Regions from separate parts of the Rhizobium sp. CB2179 genome, predicted to be linked through region 2. Evidence: riboswitches for the same ligand, from Rfam matches in the RefSeq annotation. Region 2 holds a riboswitch; the other holds the start of a gene.

Region 1 (7,340 bases), on a different replicon from region 2:
ATTCATAGCCCTGCAGCAAGGCGACGAGCAGCGGGAAGAAGGTGACGAGCGCCACCAGCAGGATCTTCGGCAATAGGCCGAAGCCGAACCAGAGGACGACGAGGGGGGCGATCGCCACCAGCGGCAGGGTCTGGCTGGCGATGAAGATCGGAAGCAATGCCCGGCGCATGAAGGGCACGAAATCCATGAGGATCGAGGCGGCGAAGGCGAAGGCAAGCGACAGGGCGAAACCTCCGAGTGTCGCGCCGAGCGTCGGCCAGGTGTTTGATATCAGCGCCTCGCGGTTCAGCCAACCCTGGATGACGATACGCGACGGCGCCGGCAGGATGGACGGTTTGATGCCGGAGAGATCGACATAGAGTTCCCATGCCGCCAAGAAGGCGCAGCCGGCGAGCAAGGCGGGTATGCCCCGGTAGAGAGCGGCGCGGAGCGCGGCAAGGCGCGATTCCGATGGTTTTGACGGTGTCATCAGCGTTCTAATTCAGGCCTTCGTCGGGCTGTTGGCGGAAACCGTGACATCTAGGGTCACATGTCCTTCGGGGTCGCCGAAGCGATAGAAGGCCTCGCGAATGGTGGCGAAGACCGCGCCGGCATCGCCAGAGAGCCTGGTACAGAAATTCTTGGCGCGGTCGAAGGTGCCGGAGCGCTTCAGGAAGTCGATGCAGCCGTAGATCTCGTCCATATGGGTACCGGTTCCCATGACGTAGAGCGAGAATTGCGCAGCGGTCGGCTGTCCGGTCTCGGCGGTGGTTTCAACCGCGGCAAGTGCGGCTGTTATACGCTCGGCAAGCGGCTCCGCCTGACCGAGGGAGGGGTTGACGCCGCAGATGGCGTCGTCGGGCTCGCCGGGGCAGCCGCGTGAAATCGCAGCGGACAGCACGCAATGCTCGCCGGTCTTTGCGGCAGAGACGAAAAGGTCGTGCATGGCGGCGAAGAGGATGTCAGGCGGGCCGACCAGCAGTGTGGAAATGTCATCGGTCTCGATGCGCAGCCGGTCGCGATAGGGATCGAGCACCTTGACGGCATCGAGAATGATGCCGACGAAATTGTCGGACATCGGATAGAGTGACACTTGTGCGCCTGAGAACATCTGAACCTCGCTCCGCTGGCATTACCCAGATCAGCTTTGAAGGGTCCAGAGGCTTGCGCCTCACATCTCAGCCCCGGCAATACGGAGCCCCCCTGTTATTTGCGCGGAAACTATCACCGGGGTTTTCTCCCCGCAACCGCAAAATTGCGAACCCGTCCGTGCGGTCGGAATGAACCGGATGTGACGGAAAACACCCGGGCGGAGGATCTGCCCGGGTGTTCCCAATGGTTCCGTACCTGCCGGGAACGGAACCGGAGCTTTCTGGCTCAGGCGGCTAGCGCATAACCCCGAAAATCGGAATCTATTTTCGGAAAGGATTATGAGCAGATTCAAAGTGATAGAGCGTCCTTAGCGTGTCTGAAAAGACGCGCGGCGCTCTATTTCGGCATAGGGACGATTGCTGCGGGCGGTGACGAGCGCCTGCGTCCACCATTCCAGCCTCGCCATCATCCGATCGAGCAAACGCATTCCATCGGCGGGATTATCGAGTCGTCCGTCTGGATCGAAGCGGTTCCAAGGTGCGGCAAAGCTGACCGAATCGCGGATGGTGACGGCGTGGAGTTCGGCAAAGACCAGCCGCAGCTGTTCGACGGCGCGCAGGCCGCCGGATATGCCGCCATAGGAAACGAAGGCGACCGGCTTGCCCTGCCAGGGCTCGAAGAAGAAATCGATGATCGACTTCAACGAGGCGGTGAAGCTGTGATTATATTCCGGCGTGACGATGATGAAGGCGTCGGCCATGCCAAGCCGGCCGGCGAGCCTGCCGATTTCGGGGTGCGCCATGTCACGGTTAGACGGCAGCGCGAAATTCAATGGATCGATGATATCGATATCGAATTGCGGGAAGCGGACGAGTTCCTGCGTCAGCCATTTGACCACCCGGTCGCAGATGCGGCCCTCTCTCGTGCTTCCATAGATGACAACCAGCCTGGTGGGTGTTTGCATGCGTGCTCCTTATTGCGATTGGACTTTACGATTGCAGGAGCAAGGGTTATAAAACCTCAACTAATATTGAGGTCAAGAGGCAATGGATACAATTCCGGCAGCGCCGCTCGGCAAGCTCCTGACGGTCGGCGAAGTGGCGGAGCGCAGCGGCCTGGCCGTCTCGGCACTGCATTTTTACGAGACCAAGGGGCTGATCTCGAGCATCCGCTCCCGTGGCAATCAGCGGCGCTATGGGCGCGATGTGCTTCGCCGGCTCGGCATCATCAAGGTGGCGCAGCGTGTCGGCATTCCGCTTTCGGAAATCCAAGCGGCGTTCACGTCCCTGCCGCAGGGACGCACGCCGACCGTCGCCGACTGGCAGACGCTGTCGGCGCTGTGGAAGGATGATCTCGACGCGCGAATCAGGCGGCTTAGCCTGCTGCGCGACCGTCTGACCGGCTGCATCGGCTGCGGCTGCCTGTCGATCGAAAGCTGTCCGTTGCGCAATCCCTGTGACCGGCTCGGCAAGGAAGGGCCGGGCGCGCGACTTCTGGAGGCCGAAAACTAGTCTTCCGCAGGAACGTGCATCTTTCCGGAAAGATCGATGCGCGCCTTCCTTTCGGTCGGCGCGCTCATATGTTAAGGGCGAATGACACAACCGGCGGCACTGTCCGCGAGGAGGACGGCTTCGTGTTCCATCCCAGACTGTTCGAAAATCGCAATGTTGTGGTGACCGGCGCCGGCCGCGGCATCGGCCTTGAAGTGGCCCGGCAGTTCCTGGACTGCGGCGCGAAGGTGATCGTCCATACCGGGCGCAAGCCGGGACGCGACCTGCCGGATTTCCTGCTGACGGCTGAATCCGAAAGACGGGCGCTGCTGCTTAATGCCGATTTCTCTGCAGTCGGTGGCGCAGCGCAATTTGCCGAGGATACTCTCGCCTTCTTCGATAAGGTCGATGTGCTCGTCAACAATGCCGGCACCATGCTTGGTCGTTTTCCCGCCGCCACACTCACCGACGCAGAATATGAGGCGGTCGTGCGGCTCAACCAGACATCGGTGGTGGCGCTGACGCGGGCGCTGCTGCCGGCATTGAAGGCGGCTGGTGGCGCTGCCATCGTCAACACGGTTTCGATTTCGGCGCTGACCGGCGGCAGCCCCGGTTCCTCGATCTATTCCGCCTCGAAAGCCTTCGTTGCAACCTATTCCAAGGCGCTTGCCCGTGAGCTTGCACCGGACGGCATCCGCGTCAATTGCGTGTCGCCGGGAACGATCGAGACGGATTTCCATGAGCGCTATTCCTCGCGCGAAAAGCTGGAGCAGACGAGAAAATCCATCCCCCTGCAGCGGCTCGGCACGGCGGAGGATTGTGCTCCCGCCTATCTGTTCCTGGCGGCTCCCTCGCTCTCGGGCTACATCACCGGACAGGTGATCGAGATCAATGGAGGTCAGCTTATCTGCTGATTTGTTTGGACTTTTTTTGACACTTCATCACTTTTGACCAATTCGCTTGTGCGAATATGCTATTGTGCTGATCTACCTCATTGCCTACCTTCCGAGATACCGAATGCCGCTGCCCAAACCCGAGCCGGGGATGACCGGCCAGGAATTGCACACACTCGCTGGAAAAGCCCACGAAGTGAGCAATCTGCTGAAAGCGCTAGCACACCAGACCCGACTTCTGATCCTCTGCATACTGGCGAACGAGGAACGGACGGTGGGTGAAATCGAAAATATCCTCGGCATACAGCAGGCAATGGTCTCGCAGCAGCTGGCGCGGTTAAGGCTAGAAGGCCTGGTCCATACGCGCCGCCAGGGCAGGCTGGTCTATTACAGCATCGGCAATGTCAGCGTGCTTGCCTTCCTCGAATCGCTGTTCGATCTTTTCCCGGCTGCAGAAAACAGTTAGAGCATGATGCCGAAAAGTGTGCGCGGTTTTCGGACGACATCATGCTCTATTTCTTTGATTTAGATCAGGATTCAGATTTTAGGCCGATCGGGCCTAAAATCATCCTGATCTAGAGATCGCCCTTGCGGAGCACGGCTGCTGCGTCAAAGATGAACTGACCCGGATGATGTCACGCCGGATCGGGAGACCGGATGATCGACAAGCTGGAATTCTTCATCGCCCTTGCCAATGAAAAGCATTTTGGCCGTGCCGCGGAGGAGTGCGGGATCTCGCAGCCGACGCTTTCGGCCGCCATCCGGCAACTCGAGGATCAACTCGGCGTCATGCTGGTGCAACGCGGTTCGCGGTTCCAGGGGCTGACGCCGGAGGGACAGCGCGTGCTCGAATGGGCCCGGCGCATCGTCGGCGATGCCCGCACCATGCGCGAGGAGATGCGCGCTGCGCGCCGTGGCCTTTCCGGCCACATCCGCCTCGCCGCCATTCCGACCGCGCTCGCCATGCTGTCGCGCATCACCACGCCCTTTCAGGAGCGGCATCCCGGCGTGACCTTCTCGATCGTCTCGCGGAATTCGCTGCAGGTGCTGAGCATGCTCGAAAATCTCGAAATCGATGCCGGCATCACCTATCTCGAAAACGAGCCGCTCGGCCGCGTCACGACCGTTCCCCTCTATGCCGAGCGCTATAATCTGATCACGGCTGCCGGCAGCCCGCTATCTGATCGCGACAACGTGACCTGGCGGGAGATCGGCGATCTTCGGCTTTGTCTATTGACTGCCGACATGCAGAACCGCCGCATCATCAACCGCCACTTGACGGAAGCAGGCGCCACCGCGCATCCGACGCTCGAATCGAACTCGATGATCGTGCTGTTTTCGCATGTCCGGACCGGACGCTGGGCGAGCATCATGCCGCGCAACGTCGCCAAATCCTTCGGATTTCCAGTGGAAATCCGCATGATCCCGATCGTCGAGCCGGAGGCGCATCATCTGGTCGGCCTTGTTGCGCCGTATCGCGAGCCCTTCACGCCGCTTGTCTCGGCTTTGCTGCATGAAGCAAGAGTGCTCGTGCAAGATGAAGAACTTTGATAGAAAAAACCTATCAAGCAACGAGATAGCTTTATTGATCGCCGGCTGCTTCCCTGAGATGGTGGTGACGGAATAGCACTCGGCTGGGGGAGGCCCGCTATTTCGCAACGAGCAAGCCGCCGGGAGGGCTGCATTATGACCATTCATATCGCCGAAGGCGATATTGCAGCACGCACCCGAGCCATCATCGCCGATCTTCGCTTTCTCGAAGGGCCGCTGCTTCCCATTCTGCACGAGGTTCAGCAAGAATTCGGCTATGTGCCGCAGGAGGCCATGCCTGTTATTGCGGAGGAATTGAACCTCTCCCGCGCCGAGGTGCATGGCGTGGTGACCTTCTATCACGATTATCGCGACCATCCCGCCGGCCGGCATGTGCTGAAGCTCTGTCGCGCTGAAGCCTGTCAGTCGATGGGCGGCGATGCGCTGGCCGAACGTGTCAAGGCGCTGCTCGGCATCGATTTTCATCAGACGACGCTCGATGGCGGCGTGACGCTGGAGCCGGTCTACTGTCTCGGGCTCTGCGCCTGTGCGCCGGCGGCGATGCTCGACGGCGAGGTTTATGGCCGGGTCGACGATCAGACGGCGGCGGAACTCGTCGCGGAGGCACGTCGATGACGGTCAGGATATATGTTCCGCGCGATGCCGCAGCGCTGGCGCTCGGGGCCGAAAAGGTGGCAAAGGCGATTGCCCAGGAGATCGCCGCCCGCGGCTTCGATGCCGAGATCGTGCGCAACGGCTCGCGCGGAATGTTCTGGCTGGAGCCGTTGGTCGAGGTCGAGGTTGCCGGCAAGCGCATCGGCTACGGGTCGGTGAAGGCGAAGGATGTGCCTGATCTGTTCGATGCCGGGATGATTGATGGAGGCGAGCATCGGCTCTGTCTCGGGGAGGTTGAAGACCTCCCGTTCCTCAAGGAACAGACCCGCCTGACCTTCGCCCGCTGCGGCGTCACCGATCCGCTTTCGCTGGGCGATTACGAGGCGCATGGCGGTCTTGCCGGCCTTCGCCGCGCCGTTTCGATGACACCCGTTGAAGTCGTCAAGGAAGTCACCGATTCCGGCCTGCGCGGACGCGGCGGCGCCGGCTTTCCCACAGGCATCAAGTGGAAGACCGTTCTCGATGCCGCCGGCGAACGCAAATATATCGTCTGCAATGCCGATGAGGGCGACAGCGGCACCTTTGCCGACCGGATGATCATGGAGGGCGATCCCTTCGTGTTGATCGAGGGCATGGCGATATCAGGGCTGGCGACCGGGGCGACTAAAGGCTTCGTCTATACGCGTTCAGAATATCCGCATGCGATCGCTGTCATGACCGAGGCCGTCGGCCTCGCGCGCCAGGCCGGTATCCTCGGACCATCGGTGCTCGGGTCCGGCCGCGCCTTCGATATCGAGGTGCGCACCGGCGCCGGCGCCTATGTCTGCGGCGAGGAGACGGCGCTGCTCAACAGTCTCGAAGGCAAGCGCGGCGTCGTGCGTGCCAAGCCGCCGCTGCCGGCACATAAGGGGCTGTTTAACTGTCCGACCGTCATCAACAACGTGATCTCGCTGGCCTCGGTGCCCGTCATCATGGAAAAGGGTGCGGCCTTCTACCGCAATTTCGGCATGGGCCGCTCACGCGGCACCATCCCGCTGCAGATCGCCGGCAATGTCAGATATGGCGGCCTCTTTGAGACGGCCTTCGGTCTTTCGCTCGGAGATATCGTCGACAGGATCGGTGGCGGGACGGCGACGGGACGGCCGGTCAAGGCCGTGCAGGTCGGCGGACCGCTCGGCGCCTATTTCCCGAGGGCGCTGTTCGACACGCCATTCGATTACGAATCCTTCGCCGCCAGGGACGGGCTGATCGGCCATGCCGGTATCGTCGTCTTCGACGACACGGCCGATATGCTGAAGCAGGCGCGTTTCGCCATGGAATTCTGCGCCGTCGAAAGCTGCGGCAAGTGCACGCCCTGCCGCATCGGCTCGACGCGCGGCGTGGAGACGGCCGACAAGATCGCCCGCGGTATCGAGCCGGAGAAGAACCGGGCGCTGCTTGCCGATCTCTGCAACACAATGAAGTTCGGCTCGCTCTGTGCGCTGGGTGGGTTCACGCCCTATCCTGTGATGAGCGCCATGACGCATTTCCCGGAGGATTTTTCGCCGGCACCTCTGGTGGAGGCGGCGGAATGACGCGTTTTTCATGGAACGCCTGCGCTGACCTCACCATCTCAAGCAAGGAGGCCAATCATGTCTCTCATCCATGAAATCGACTACGGCACTCCTGCTTCGAAATCCGAGGTCATGGTGAAGCTCACCATCGACGGACAGCAGATCAGCGTGCCGGAGGGCACCTCGAT
Region 2 (7,340 bases):
GCTCTCGTCGCTGTCGAGATGGCCGCCCTTGACCAGCACCGCGGCCGGTCCAAGCGCCCGCAAGCGCTCGGCCTGCGCCGCCATCTCCGCCCGGTTTGTCGCTACCGGCTGGTGCAGTAGGGCGGCGGCTTCGGGCAGGTTCGGGGTCAGCAGCGTGGCAAGCGGCAGCAGCCGGCGGGTCAGTACGTCGACCGCTTCGGGCGCGAGCAGAGCGGCTCCACCCTTGGCGATCATGACCGGGTCGATGACGATTGGAATGTCGCGGTGGTCAGTCAGCGCACCGGCAACGGCTTCGGCGATGCCAGCATTGGCGATCATGCCGATCTTGACGGCGTCGACGCGGACATCGGCAAAGACGGCATTGATCTGGTCGGCGACGAATTGCGGCGGCACCAGGTGCACGCCGCTGACGCCTTGCGTGTTCTGCGCCGTCAGCGCGGTCAGCACCGCCATGCCGTAGACGCCGCGGGCGGAAAAAGCCTTGAGATCGGCCTGGATGCCGGCGCCGCCGGAGGGATCGGAGCCGGCGATCGAGAGAACGTTGCGGATCATGCGCGCACCTTTCGGATTTCTGCGGCGATGCGGCGCGTGGCCGCTTCGGGGTCGGGCGTGCCGCAGATGGCGGAAACGACGGCAAGCCCCTTGGCGCCGGCGGCGAACACTTGGGCGACATGATCCGCCTTGAGCCCGCCGATAGCGACGGACGGCACCGGCGAGGCCTTCACCAGCCTTGCAAGGCCGTCAAAGCCGATCGGCTGCTTGTGGTCGGCCTTGGTCGGCGTCGCAAACACTGGCCCGACGCCCGTGTAGTCGACGAGATCAGGGTCGACCGCGTTCGCAAGCGCCTCGCTCTCGACCGACAGGCCAAGGATCATGTCGGGGCCGATCATCGTCCGCGCTCTCATCGCATCCATGTCCTCCTGGCCGATATGCAACCCGTCGGCGCCGATGGCGATGGCCGCCTCGACATCGTCGTTGACGATGAGCAGGGCGCCGGTTCCATCCAATGCCTGTTTCAGGGCGCGGCCGGTCTCGATCATCCCGATGGTGCCGGCATGTTTGTCGCGCAGTTGCACCATGGTGGCGCCGCCGGCAATGGCAAGGCGCGCAGTTTCGACCATGCCGATCCCGGCGCAAAGATCGGGGTCGAGGACGAGATAGAGCGAAAGGTCGAAAGCCTTCATGCCGCTGATATCCTTGCCCTGGCGTCAAGCGTTTCGGCGTCGAGCGCGGCCAGCGCATCGAGGAAGCGCCAGGAGAAGGAGCCGGGCCCGGCCGCTCCAAGTGCGGCCTCCTCGCCGGCGATGGCGAAGGTCGCAAGTGCCGCGATCGTCGCGCCGAAGATATCCTCAGGTGCCGTCGCGGCAAAGGCGCCGACGAGGCAGGTGAGCGAGCAGCCGAGTGCTGTGACTTGCGGCATCAAGGCCGATCCGCCTTCGATGCGCACGGCCCGCTCGCCGTCGGTGACGAAATCAACCGCGCCGGTAACGGCAACGACCGCCCGCTGCCGCTCAGCGAGCCATCGCGCCGAACCTTCCGCCTGTTCGACCGGGTCGCGGCTGTCGACGCCCTGGCCGCGGCTCTCTCCGCCGGCCAGCGCTATAATTTCGGAAGCGTTGCCGCGGATGATGGTCGGACGCAGCGCCAGGAGGTCGGCGACGGCGTTACGGCGGAAAGCCGTCGCATAATGCGCGACCGGATCGAGCACCCAGGGTTTGCCGGCGGATGTCGCCGCCTTCGCCGCTGCCTGCATGCCGTCGATCCATTGCGTCGACAGCGTGCCGATATTGATGGTCAGCGCACTGGCGATCCCGGCGAACTCGCCGGCTTCTTCAGCGGCGTGCACCATGGCGGGCGAGGCGCCTGATGCAAGCAGAACATTTGCGGCAATGTTCATGGCGACGTAATTGGTGATGCACTGAACGAGCGGCGGCTTCTCGCGCATCGCCTTCAGCATCGCTCCGGGTGTGGTCTTGGTCTGCATATGGCCCCTTTCAGGCGGGGGCGGGCACGGGGCGGTTCGTGCGGGCTAAGCCGCGACCCCGAGCGACTCCCTCCGCCGGCATTATCCGGTTCAGGTTCGAAGGGTGCTTCTCAGCCCGTCTGTCGACGGGCGCCCCTGTCTCTCATCGCGCTCTTTTTCGCAGAGAACGGGGCTGATGTCACCCCGAAAATGACAATCCTGCGACCGACGCAGCGGCGTGTCTCTCTTACGAAAGGGGTCAGCCGACGAGATGCCGGCGGATCGGCTGCTGCAGCACGAGCTTCGACAGCAAAGCGCTCCTCGTCGATACTCTAGTCATGTCTCAAGCCCTCAATCACGCATGCGCTTCCCTACCGCGATAGACCTCGGGATCGGGGATCGGAACTGCGGCGATCAGTGCGCGGGTGTAGTCATCTCTCGGGTTCTCGAAGATATCCCGTCGTGTGCCGGTTTCGATGATGTGGCCGGCGCGCATGACGGCGACGTTGTGCGACAGGCGCTCGACCACCGCCATGTCGTGGGAGATGAAGAGATAGGCGAGCCCCATCGTCTCCTGCAGTTCGAGCAGCAGGTCGAGCACGCGGGCGCGAACGGAGACGTCAAGCGCTGCGACGCTCTCGTCGGCGACGATCAGCTTCGGCTCCAGTGCCAGGGCCCGGGCAATGCAGATGCGCTGGCGCTGGCCGCCTGAGAACTCGTGCGGATAGCGCGTCGCCGCATCGGGTGTCAGGCCGACCCGCCGCAGCAGTTCGGCGACGCGGTCCTGCCGATCGCTGTGGTTGCCGATACCGTGGATGAGCATCGGTTCGCCGATCGCCTTGCCGACGGCCATGCGCGGGTCGAGCGAGGCATAGGGATCCTGGAAGATCATCTGCGCCGAGCGGCGCACGGGCCGCATCTCGCGCTGGCTGAGGCCGGCGATATTGCGGCCGTCGATCAGGACGTTGCCCTGGAAGGGGATGAGACCGAGCACGGCCTTGCCGGTCGTCGATTTGCCGGAGCCGCTTTCGCCGACGAGACCGAGCGTTTCACCCGGCAGGATATCGAAGGAGACGCCATCGACGGCTGCGACCGGCGGCTTGCCCTTGAAAAACCGGCTTGCGGCATTGCCATAGGTGACGGTGAGGTCGCGCACGTTCAGCACCGGCGTGCGGTCCGGATGCAGTGTCTCGACGGCGCGCTGGGTGATGCGCGGCGGACGGTCGGTGCCGGCAAGCGCGCCGAGCCGCGGGACGGCGGCCAGCAATTGCTGCGTATAAGCCTCCTTCGGCCGCTGGAAGATGGCGAGCGCCGTTCCCTGCTCGACGATCCTGCCGTTCTGCATGATGACGACGCGGTCGGCCATTTCGGCGACGACGCCCATGTCGTGAGTGATGAGGATGATCGAGGCGCCGAATTCGCGCTTCAACTGACGCATCAGCTTGAGGATTTGCGCCTGCACGGTGACGTCGAGCGCCGTCGTCGGCTCGTCGGCGATCAGCACCTTCGGCCGGCAGGAGAGCGCCATGGCGATCATCACCCGCTGGCGCATGCCGCCGGAAAGCTCGTGCGGATATTGCTTCAGCCGCCGGGCCGGCTCGGTGATCTGCACGGCATCGAGCATCTTCAGCGCCACCGCCTCGGCATTGTCGCTGCCCTGGTGCGCGCGGATTGCCTCGGTCAGCTGGTTGCCGACCGACATGACCGGGTTGAGCGAGGTCATCGGTTCCTGGAACACCATGGCGATATCGCCGCCACGGACGCTGCGCATCGCCCGGTCGGAAAGCGTGAGCAGGTCGCGCTCGCCAAGCAGCACGCTGCCGGAGGCGACCCGCAGCGAGGCTTTCGGCAAGAGCCCCATGATCGACAGCGAGGTGACCGACTTCCCGGAGCCGGATTCGCCGGCGATGCAGAGCGTTTCGCCGCTTGCAAGCGCGAAGCTGACATCCTGCAGCACCGGCTTGCGGCCTTCGGGTGTGCGGGCATCGACGCTCAGATTGCGAAGGCTGAGCACCGGTGCCGCGGCGGGCATGGCGTCGTTCACGCGAACACGATCCTCGGGAAGTAGAAGGAAACCACCCAGTTCGGCTGGTCGACGATCTCGCTGATGCGCAGATCGCCGCAGACCGAGCAGAGCAGATAGGCATCGATGGCGCTCATGCCATGTTCGGCGCCGAGAAGATCGATCATGCGCATGACGCTTTCGCGCGCCCCGGTCATCAGGTCAGGGCCGATGCCTGTCGTGACCTCGTAGCCGGCGCCGTCGAGATGGCGGGTGACCGGTTCGGTCGTAGTGAAGCGCGGTGTCTGGAGCTTGGCGTCCTTGACGAGCTCGATCGTCGCTTCGACGTTCATCTGGCTTTCGATCGCCGTGCCGCAGACTTCGCCATCGCCCTGGGCGGCATGGGTATCACCGATCGAAAACAGCGCGCCGTCGACCTCGACAGGCAGGTAGAGCGTCACCCCGGCCGTCAAGTCGCGGATGTCCATGTTGCCGCCGACGCGACGTGGGGGAACGACGGAGTGGGTGCCGGGCTCGGCAGGCGCGACGCCGATCGTGCCGGCGAAGGGCTTCAGCGGCACGCGACCGCCCGGGCCGTAAAGGGCGGGCACCATGCTGTTGGCGTCATAAGACCAGACGTGCAGCGCCGGATCCTTGAACTGGTCGGCAAGCAGGCCGAAGCCTGGAATATTGGCGGTCCAGCCGATGCCCGACGGAATGAACTTGCGTAGCGTCACCTTCAGCGCATCGCCGGGCTCTGCGCCTTCGATATAGACCGGGCCGGAGACCGGGTTGATCTTGCCGAAATCAAGCGCGTTCAGCGTTTCGAGCGTCGCGTCGCTTCCGAGCTGGCCACCCGATGAATCCATGCATTCGAAGTGGATCGTCTCGCCGGGCTTGGCGACGACGGCGGGGGTGAAATCCTTGTTCCAGCCGAAATTATGCTGGGCGCGGTGGATCGTGTGGGTGCAGGCGATGCACATGTCATGTCTCCCTCGAATTTATGACGCCTTCCCGGCCGGGACCGGGAAGGCTTTGTTTCTTCAGGGCTTACTGCTTGACGTAGATCGCGTCGTAATTGATGACGCGGGTCGGATCGATGTAGATGTTGTCAGCACCGCCCATGCGCAGCGACTTGGCGACGACGCGGCGTTCGTTGATGACGGGGATCCACGGCGCATCGGCCATGATGTCGGTGAAGATCTTGCCCCAGGCGGCGGTGCGCTCGGCTGCCTTTGCCGGATCGGACATCGAGTCGGCGGCAACGGCGCGCTTGTCGAGATCGGCGTTGCAGTACCATGACCAGTTCCAGCCGCCCGGAACCGCGCCGGCGCAGCCGAGGATCGGGCCGTAGAAGTTGGACGGGTCCGGGAAGTCGGCGATCCAGGCCATGCCGCCCGACCAGATCATCGGCGCTTCGCCTTCCGTGCCGCCCGCCGAGATGACGTTTGCCTGGGCCAGCGCCCGGACTTCGGCCTTGACACCGACGGCGGCCAGATCCTGCTGGATCGCCTGGGCGATGCGCGGCTGCGGGTCGGTATTGGTGGAGTAGAGCACGGTCTCGAAGCCGTCGGGATAGCCGGCTTCGGCAAGCAGCGCCTTGGCTTTCGCCACGTCATAGGCATAGCCGGTGAAGGCCTTGTCGTAGCCCGGCATCAGCGGCGGCAGCGGCTGGTTGGCCGGCGTTGCGCGGCCGTTGAGGATGCGGGTGATGCGATCCTTGTTGATCACCATGTTCAACGCCTGGCGAACCTTGACATTGTCGAAGGGCTTTACCTTGGTGTTCAGCGTGATGTAGCCGGTGTGCAGCTGTTCGCCGTCGACGATCATCTGCGCGCCGTCTGCCGAATTCTTGATTTCGAGGAACTTTGCCGGCGGAATGCCGTCGCCGGCAATATCGACCTCGCCCTTCTGCAGGCGCAAGAGCGCCACCAGCGGCTCCTGGCCGACCTCGACCTTGAAGCTGTCGATATAGGGAACGCCCTTGACGAAATAATCCTTGTTGCGCTCGAAAACGAGCTGCTGGCCGATCGTCCAGTCCTTCAGGATGAAGGTGCCGGAGCCGACCGGCTTCTTGCCGAAGTCGCCGGCGGCGGCCTCGACGGCTTCCTTCGGCACGACCGAGGCGAAGTTGATCGCAAGCACGTGCAGGAAGGTGGCGTCGGGGCGCGAGAGGTTGAAGATGACGGTGCTGTCATCGGGCGTCTCGATGCCGGAGAGCGTCGTCGTCTTGCCGGCGGTTTCATCCTCGAAGCCCTTGATCGCGCCGAAGAAGCCGGCGCCGGGGCCTTGAGTCTTCGGGTCGACGGCGCGTTCGATCGAATATTTCACGTCGGAGGCGACGAGTTCGCGGCCGTTCGAGAACTTCACGCCCTTGTGCAGCTTGAAGGTATAGGTCATGCCGTCGGGCGAAACGGTGAAGCTTTCGGCAAGCGAGGGAACCGGGTTCGGCGTGCCGGGCGTATAGTCCATCAGGCGGGAATAGAGGCTCTTGATCATCGACCAGTTGACCCAGTCGTAGCCGATCGCCGGGTCGAGCGTGGTGATGTCGTCCTTGTAGGTGACGACGATATCGCCGCCCTGCTTGGGCGTTTCATCAGCCATGACGGACAATGGAGCGAGCGCCACCATCGTTGCCATGGTCGTCTGTTGCAGCCAGCGTTTGAACATCTTGGTTCCCCTTCTTTGGTTGCTGTCAGCGTGTGCGGATGCGCGGATCGATGACCGGCGCGACGAGATCGGCAAGCAGGTTGCCGATGATGATGGCAAGTGCCGAGGTCAGCGTGACGCCCATGATGATCGGGATGTCGACTTGCTGGATCGCCTGCCAGGCGAGCTGGCCGATGCCGGGCCAGCCATAGACCGCCTCGACCACGACCACGCCGCCCATGAACTGACCGATATCGATGCCGATCATGGCGATGATGGGCAGTACGGCGTTGGGCAATGCGTGGCGCAGGATGACTCGCTTCGAGGAAAGGCCCTTGGCGCGCGCCGTGCGGACATAATCCTGGTTTAGCACGTCGATCATCGACGAGCGGACCATGCGGGCGTACCAGCCGGCGCCGCAGATGCCGAGTGTTACGGCAGGCAGGACGAGATGCGAGAAGCTGCCATAGCCACTCATCGGAAACCAGCCGAGCGTTGCCGCCAGCAGGTAGAGCAGCAGAAGCGCGACGAGGAACTGCGGCGCCGAGGTGCCGACAAAGGAGGCCATCATCACCAGTCGGTCGATGAAGCCGCCGCGGCGCACGGCGGCGATGGTGCCGAGCGTCAGGCCGAGCACCACCTCGACGAAGATGCCGGCAAGCATCAGCGTCAGTGTTGCCGGCAGGCGCGCGGCGATCAGCGTCCAGACATCGGTCTTCTGCGCAT

Evidence for each region. A riboswitch is a leader RNA that binds a small molecule or an ion and turns the genes downstream of it on or off. The one in region 2 is predicted to bind thiamine pyrophosphate.
Region 1: linked by a shared signal. The riboswitch ahead of AC244Q_RS20485 (YkoF family thiamine/hydroxymethylpyrimidine-binding protein) and the one ahead of thiM (hydroxyethylthiazole kinase) in region 2 are both predicted to bind thiamine pyrophosphate.

What each region holds. Positions count from the first base shown of each region.
Region 1 covers NZ_CM172781.1:4,149,109-4,156,448, reverse strand. The annotation lists gene AC244Q_RS20490 (ABC transporter permease) at 1-469, opposite strand, end outside; gene AC244Q_RS20485 (YkoF family thiamine/hydroxymethylpyrimidine-binding protein) at 482-1,090, opposite strand; TPP riboswitch at 1,081-1,194, opposite strand; gene AC244Q_RS20480 (NADPH-dependent FMN reductase) at 1,439-2,035, opposite strand; gene soxR (redox-sensitive transcriptional activator SoxR) at 2,118-2,582, shown strand; gene AC244Q_RS20470 (SDR family NAD(P)-dependent oxidoreductase) at 2,705-3,475, shown strand; gene AC244Q_RS20465 (ArsR/SmtB family transcription factor) at 3,579-3,920, shown strand; gene AC244Q_RS20460 (LysR family transcriptional regulator) at 4,112-5,005, shown strand; gene AC244Q_RS20455 (formate dehydrogenase subunit gamma) at 5,141-5,620, shown strand; gene AC244Q_RS20450 (formate dehydrogenase beta subunit) at 5,617-7,173, shown strand; gene fdhF (formate dehydrogenase subunit alpha) at 7,231-7,340, shown strand, end outside.
Region 2 covers NZ_JBYGKR010000003.1:497,679-505,018, forward strand. The annotation lists gene thiD (bifunctional hydroxymethylpyrimidine kinase/phosphomethylpyrimidine kinase) at 1-552, opposite strand, end outside; gene thiE (thiamine phosphate synthase) at 549-1,184, opposite strand; gene thiM (hydroxyethylthiazole kinase) at 1,181-1,984, opposite strand; TPP riboswitch at 2,035-2,131, opposite strand; gene AC244Q_RS30830 (ABC transporter ATP-binding protein) at 2,319-4,007, opposite strand; gene AC244Q_RS30835 (acetamidase/formamidase family protein) at 4,004-4,948, opposite strand; gene AC244Q_RS30840 (ABC transporter substrate-binding protein) at 5,016-6,635, opposite strand; gene AC244Q_RS30845 (ABC transporter permease) at 6,661-7,340, opposite strand, start outside.